DNA from 3 places in the Streptomyces sp. NPDC028910 genome. Region 2 is predicted to be linked to each of the others. Evidence: riboswitches for the same ligand, from Rfam matches in the RefSeq annotation. Region 2 holds a riboswitch; each other region holds the start of a gene.
The links. A riboswitch is a leader RNA that binds a small molecule or an ion and turns the genes downstream of it on or off. The one in region 2 is predicted to bind cyclic di-AMP.
Positions count from the first base shown of each region.

Region 1: it holds a riboswitch for cyclic di-AMP, as region 2 does, so the genes downstream of both, ACZ4TV_RS17190 (M23 family metallopeptidase) here and ACZ4TV_RS28905 (transglycosylase family protein) in region 2, are expected to answer to the same signal.
Region 3: it holds a riboswitch for cyclic di-AMP, as region 2 does, so the genes downstream of both, ACZ4TV_RS03450 (M23 family metallopeptidase) here and ACZ4TV_RS28905 (transglycosylase family protein) in region 2, are expected to answer to the same signal.

Region 1 covers NZ_JBVHVF010000012.1:121,603-123,858, forward strand. The annotation lists gene ACZ4TV_RS17185 (M16 family metallopeptidase) at 1-1,096, shown strand, start outside; cyclic di-AMP (ydaO/yuaA leader) riboswitch at 1,337-1,495, shown strand; gene ACZ4TV_RS17190 (M23 family metallopeptidase) at 1,509-2,256, shown strand, end outside.
Region 2 covers NZ_JBVHVF010000031.1:56,095-58,350, forward strand. The annotation lists gene ACZ4TV_RS28900 (transglycosylase family protein) at 1-418, shown strand, start outside; cyclic di-AMP (ydaO/yuaA leader) riboswitch at 698-870, shown strand; gene ACZ4TV_RS28905 (transglycosylase family protein) at 874-1,566, shown strand; gene eno (phosphopyruvate hydratase) at 1,838-2,256, shown strand, end outside.
Region 3 covers NZ_JBVHVF010000002.1:169,312-171,567, reverse strand. The annotation lists gene ACZ4TV_RS03455 (tyrosine-protein phosphatase) at 1-485, opposite strand, end outside; cyclic di-AMP (ydaO/yuaA leader) riboswitch at 801-976, shown strand; gene ACZ4TV_RS03450 (M23 family metallopeptidase) at 979-1,983, shown strand; gene ACZ4TV_RS03445 (SGNH/GDSL hydrolase family protein) at 2,147-2,256, shown strand, end outside.

The DNA of each region.
Region 1 (2,256 bases), on a different contig from region 2:
CACCCTCGACGCGCACGCCGACCACCCGGGCATCCGGGTCTCCCTGGAGGTCCCGGCCTCCCGGCTGCCCAAGGCGCTGGGCCTGCTCGCCGAGGCGCTGCGCGCCCCCGCCTTCGCCGACGCCGAGGTCGACCGGCTGGTGCGCAACCGGCTCGACGAGATCCCGCACGAGCTGGCCAACCCGCAGCGCCGCGCCGCCAAGCAGCTCTCCAAGGAGCTCTTCCCGGCGTCCCTGCGGATGTCCCGGCCGCGCCAGGGCACCGAGGAGACGGTCGCCCGGATCGACTCCGCCGCCGTACGCGCCTTCTACGAGGCCCACGTGCGCCCCGCCACCGCCACCGCGGTGGTCGTCGGCGACCTGACCGGCATCGACCTGGACGCCGTGCTGGCGGACACCCTGGGCGCGTGGACGGGCGGGACCGCCGAGGCCCTTCCGGTGCCGCCGGTGACCGCCGACGACACCGGCCGCGTGGTCATCGTGGACCGGCCCGGCGCCGTCCAGACGCAGCTGCTGATCGGCCGGATCGGGCCGGACCGTCACGACCGGGTGTGGGCGGCCCAGGTGCTGGGCACGTACTGCCTGGGCGGCACCCTCACCTCCCGCCTGGACAAGGTGCTGCGCGAGGAGAAGGGGTACACCTACGGCGTGCGCGCCTTCGGGCAGGTGCTGCGCTCCACCGCCGACGGGAAGGGCGCCTCGATGCTCGCCATCAGCGGCTCGGTGGACACCCCGAACACCGGTCCGGCGCTGGAGGACCTCTGGAAGGTGCTGCGCACCCTCGCGGAGGGCGGTCTGACCGACGCCGAACGCGACGTGGCCGTACAGAACTTGGTGGGCGTGGCCCCGCTGAAGTTCGAGACGGCGGCCTCGGTCGCCGGCACCCTCGCCGACCAGGTCGAGCAGGAGCTGCCGGACGACTACCAGGCGCAGTTGTACGCGCGGCTCGCCGAAACGGGCACGGTGGAGGCGACTTCCGCGGTCGTGAAGGCCTTCCCGGCGGACCGGCTGGTCACCGTCCTGGTGGGCGACGCGGCGCAGATCGAGGAGCCCGTGCGGGCCCTCGGGATCGGTGAGGTCACGGTCGTCAGCAACTGACGGCGCGGCCATGGGCCAACGGACGGCGCGGCCATGGCCAACTGACGGCCCATCGGCGTGAACGGCAAGGGGCCCCGGCGGTTTATCCGCCGGGGCCCCTTTTGTCCGTTTGGTGGTGAGGTTGCTTTTATGTGGTGTGGCGTACGCAACAAAAAGGCGTGTCTGTTTGGCGATTGACTGATGATCCGCCTAGCGTCGGCCGTGCTGTCCGTCAGTTGTGCCCGCCGCACCCGCGGCACCGGACAGCGATCGCCGAGTCCCCGTCAGGCGCGAGCCTGGGGAGCCGGGGACCCACATGAGTCCCTGGGGTGAATCGGACCCCCTCGCAAGAGGAGGCCCGTAGGAGACCTTCCTGCTCCGAACCCGTCAGCTAACCCGGTAGGCGAGAAGGAAGGAAAGGATCAAACCCTTCATGGCGTTTGGCAGTCGTCCCGCTGGTTCCGGTAAGCACCGTGGTTCCAGCCGTCTGAGCCGCAAGACCGCCGGTTACGCCGGCATCGCCGCACTCGCCACCACCGGCGTCGTCGGTTCCCTCGCCGCCCCGGCCTTCGCCGCGGACAACCACAGCAGCAACTCCGCCCAGGACAACGGGCTGGGCGCCGTGGTCGTCGCCGAGGACCTCGCGGGCGACATCGCCGACCAGGCCGAGTCCCAGCAGCGCGCGGCCGACGAGGCCGCCGCCAAGGCGCAGGCCGAGGCGGAGGCGAAGCAGCGGGCCGCCGAGGCCAAGCGCCTCGCCGAGGCCAAGGCGAAGGCCGAGCGCGACGCCGCCGAGCGCGCCGCCCGCGAGGAGGAGCGCAAGCGCCTCAACACCTTCGTCGCCCCGGTCGAGGGCTCGTACGTCAGCACGCAGTACCACGCGGGCGGCGGCATGTGGTCCTCCGGCAGCCACACCGGCATCGACATCCACGCCTCCTCCGGCACCTCGGTCCGCGCGGTGGGCGTCGGCACCGTCGTCGAGGCCGGCTGGGGTGGCGCGTACGGCAACAACGTCGTCATCAAGCACCACGACGGTACGTACACGCAGTACGGGCACCTCTCCTCGCTGAGCGTCTCCGTCGGCCAGCAGGTGGCCGCCGGCCAGCAGATCGGCCTGTCGGGCTCCACCGGCAACTCCAGTGGCCCGCACCTGCACTTCGAGGCCCGCACCGGCGCCTCCT
Region 2 (2,256 bases):
GACGACGCCTCCCGCCGACCCGACCCTTCCGGGGCTCCCGGGCGATCCGACCACGCCTCCGGTGACCCCGGGCGGTCCGACGGCCCCCGCCCTCCCGGGGGACCCGACCGCGCCCACCACCCCGCCCACCACCCCGGGGCTGCTCCCGGTCGACCCGGCGGCCCCCGTGGCCCCGGAAGCCACTGTCGGCGAGGGCAGCGGCAAGCACCGCGGTGCGCCCGCCGCCGAGGTTCCCGTGGCGTCTGACGCCGCGTCGAGCTCCACGTACACGGTCCAGGTGGGCGACAGCCTGGCCGCCATCGCGGATGCCAAGGGGGTCGAGGGCGGCTGGAGCGGCCTCTACCAGGCCAACGAGCAGGTCATCGGCGAGGACGCCGATCTGATCAAGCCCGGCCAGAACCTGGATCTAACCCCGTAATAAGGACACTTCATTCATCCGGAAAGAGTTGAATGTCGGGTTTCTGCAAGTGAGACATGCATCTCTTCCGGTCAACTGGCGTGTCCCGTCCCGGGGCTTCCGCAAACCCCGTCCTCACCTGCGCAAACACCCCTGCGGGGAGCGCAAGTAGGAGCCGTTTCTCCCCGATGTCCCTCGTTGAACATCGGGGAGAGACCTGTCTACCTTCTGAATCGCTCGCCACCGCGAGCTCCTTCGACCGCATCGCCGAATCCTGCCGGCGGACGGGGGGAACAGTCGTCGCGTCAAGCGCCGAAGGCAGGAGCGGGGGAACCAAGGTAGGTGCCGGGAGCGGCCGTTGAGAGACGGTCACGCCACCGGCTGGGGGTTAAGACGTGCGCTAGGTCGCACGGCCGGGCAACTCACTCGCCCGAACCCGACAGCTCACCTCGTAGGCGTCGGTGAGGAGAATCTCCATGCTGCTTTCCGGCAAGGGCAAGCACCGCCGCGGTTCCAAGGCCGTCCGCATCGTCACGCTCGCCGGTGTCGCCGGTGTCGCCGTCGCCGCCCCCCTGATGGCCGCGGGCACCGCCAGCGCCGCCACCGCTTCCGAGTGGGACAAGGTCGCGCAGTGCGAGTCCGGTGGCAACTGGGCCATCAACACGGGCAACGGCTACTACGGCGGCCTGCAGTTCTCGTCCTCCACCTGGGCCGCCTTCGGTGGCAAGTCGTACGCCGCGCAGGCCAACCAGGCCTCGAAGTCCCAGCAGATAGCCATCGCGGAGAAGGTCCTCAAGGGCCAGGGCAAGGGCGCCTGGCCGCACTGCGGCAAGGGCCTGTCCAACTCCTCGTACACCGGCGGCGGCTCCTCCGAGGCCCCGGCGTCGACCAAGCCGAAGGCCGACACGAAGAAGACCGAGCAGAAGGCCGCGCCGAAGAAGGAAACCAAGCGCGCCGAGGCTCCGACCACCCGCTCCGAGCGCACCGAGGCCCCGGCCGCGCCGAAGACCGGCAACGGCTCGTACGAGGTCAAGCCCGGCGACACCCTGGGCACCATCGCCGAGGCCAACGGCGTCCAGGGCGGCTGGGAGAAGCTCTTCGAGCTGAACAAGGACATCGTCTCGGACGCCGACCTGATCTTCCCGGGTCAGAAGCTGAAGCTCAGCTGAACACTGCGGCCGTAGCCGCAGGAGCACGTACGTCCCCACCGCCCGGCGCGTCTCCCCCACGCGCCGGGCGGCGGCGTTCGTGCCGGTCAGAAGCGCGATCATGCGCGGTGATCACGAGGCTATGTCCCGGAAGAGGGGTATTCGGTCCCTTTTTCGTCCCAGGGGCCGGGCGGTCGGCCGGTCGAGCCCCCCGGGCCGGTTAGGCTCTAGTCGGCAAGGCCATCCCACGGCCTGACGCCATCGCACACTCAGCGTCACATCCCAGAAGGAGATGCTCGTGCCGTCCATCGACGTCGTCGTAGCCCGGGAAATCCTGGACTCCCGAGGCAACCCCACGGTCGAGGTCGAGGTGGGCCTCGACGATGGCAGCACCGGCCGTGCTGCAGTTCCGTCCGGCGCCTCCACCGGTGCATTCGAGGCCATCGAGCTCCGTGACGGTGACCCCAACCGTTACATGGGCAAGGGTGTCGAGAAGGCCGTCCTCGCCGTCATCGAGCAGATCGGCCCGGAGCTCGTCGGCTACGACGCCACCGAGCAGCGGCTGATCGACCAGGCCATGTTCGACCTGGACGCCACCGACAACAAGGGCTCCCTCGGCGCCAACGCCATCCTCGGCGTCTCCCTCGCCGTCGCGCACGCCGCGTCCGAGGCCTCGGACCTCCCGCTCTTCCGCTACCTCGGCGGCCCGAA
Region 3 (2,256 bases), on a different contig from region 2:
GCCCGGTCCTTGCCGGCCGCGCAGTGCATGAGGGCGGGGACGCTGTCCTCGGCGAGGGCGTGGACCACCCGGCTGTGCTCGGCGGTGCGCTGCACGATGATCCGGCGGTAGGAGTCCGACATCCGGGCCGCGGCCTTGCCGTCGCCCAGGATCGAGCGCAGCTGGTCGAGGTCGCCGTCGCGGACGAGTCTCCAGAACTCCCGGCCGTCGGCCGGATCCGAGAGCGGGATGTTGACGTTCCGTACGCCCGGAAGCTCGACGTCCGGCCCCTCCAGCGCGTGGTCGGCGCCATTGCGGAAGTCGAAGATGGTGTGGAGGCCGAGCGAAGTGAGGAACTCTGCGTCGGTTTCGGTGGCATGTGCGAGATGTCCGCTTCGGAACAGTCGTCCCGTCCCGACCCTTCGTCCATCAGAAGTCGGCAATCCGCCTACATCGCGGAAATTGCGCACCCCGGTCAGCTCCGGCTCCTGTATCTGCTGGGTCAAAGGAACTCCTCCGCTTCATGGTGGGAAAACTGTCCGAATTGAGCTACTTGGCGCCAACTTGCCATATCCGGAGGCGAGATCGGGCACGTCCCCGTGAGCCAGATCATACGGTGACCGTGAGTGCCTGATCGCGAAAGCCGAATCGCCCGGTCGGAGCGGCTGTTGAGGGTGCGGAATGGACGGAGGGTGACGGGAATTCCGTCGATCCCTCATTCCTGCGAATCCGTCAGGGAATTCATGGCTTGTTCCGCGCGGTCGTCAGGGATTACCTTCGCGATCGATCCGGGTGGACCGCCGAATCCTGCCGCCGCCCGGGAACCGCACCCGACTATTTCGCGCGGCAGGAGCGGGGGAACCAGGTAAGCCGCTGTGCCGGAGATCTTTTCGCCGGTACGGCTCGGGGTGAAGCCGTACATGTCCCGCACATGAACGGCCGGACATCTCCAGTCCGAACCCGACAGCTCACCTCGCAGGCGCCGGAGAGGAATTCGACATGCCTGCAAAGGGTAAGCACCGCCGTCCCAAGTCCCTCTCGATATCCCGCGGTTTCGCCGTCGCCGGCACCGGTGGCGCGGCCCTCGCGCTGCCGCTGATGGGTGCCGCCGGCGCCCACGCGGCCGGTGCCCCGGCCGCCGCGACCGCGGTGGCCCCCGCAGTGGCCCCGCAGGTCCCCGTCTCGCTGCAGGCCGCGTCCCTCGCCGCCGTGCAGGCCGCGCCCGTCGCCGCCGTGCAGGCCGCGCCGACCGTCTACACGGTCGTCCCGGGCGACTACCTCTCCAAGATCGCGGCGGAGCGCCACCTGGCCGGTGGCTGGCAGCAGCTGTACGCCGACAACCGCGAGGCCGTCGGTGCCAACCCGTCGCTGATCCACCCGGGCCTGAAGCTGACGCTCGGCGGGTCGGGTGAGGCGGCTCCGGCCGACCCCGCCCCCGCTCCGGAGGCGGCTCCGAAGGCCGCCCCGAAGCCCGCTCCTGAGGCCGCTCCCAAGGCCGCCCCGAAGACGGCCCCGAAGGCTGCTTCGAAGCCGGTCGAGAAGCCCGCTCCGGTGGAGCGGGACTCCGCCGCAGAGGCTCCGGCCGAGCAGCAGTCGGCCTCCGGCTTCGTGGCCCCGCTCAGCGGCGGCATCTCCACCCAGTACAAGGTCGCGGGCAGCATGTGGTCCTCCGGCTACCACACCGGCGTCGACTTCATCGCGAGCTCCGGCACCACCGTCAAGGCGGTCGGCGCGGGCACCGTGGTCTCCGCCGGCTGGGCCGGCGCGTATGGCAACGAGGTCGTCATCCGGCACACGGACGGCACCTACTCGCAGTACGCCCACCTCTCCTCGCTGTCCGTCTCGTCCGGCCAGAGCGTCACCGGCGGCCAGCGCATCGGCCTCTCCGGCTCCACCGGCAACTCGACCGGCCCGCACCTGCACTTCGAGATCCGCACGGGCCCGTCGTACGGCTCGGACATCGACCCCGTGAACTACCTCCGCTCGAAGGGCGTGAGCATCTGACGGCACCCGCCGTCGGGGCACGGACACGCGTGAGGCCGGGACCCGAGGGGGGTCCCGGCCTCACGCGTACTTATTCCTTATCCCCCGCGTGGTACAGATCACGGTCCGTCAACCCCTCATTACGTTGGCGTAGGTTGCTCACGGGAAGGAAAGATGGTGTCCCGTGGCAGCGACGACGACGAAACTCAAGACCATCGGCTCGTACGCGGCGATCGGGGACAGCTTCACCGAAGGCGTGGGGGACCCGGGACCCGGGGATTCGTATCTCGGCTG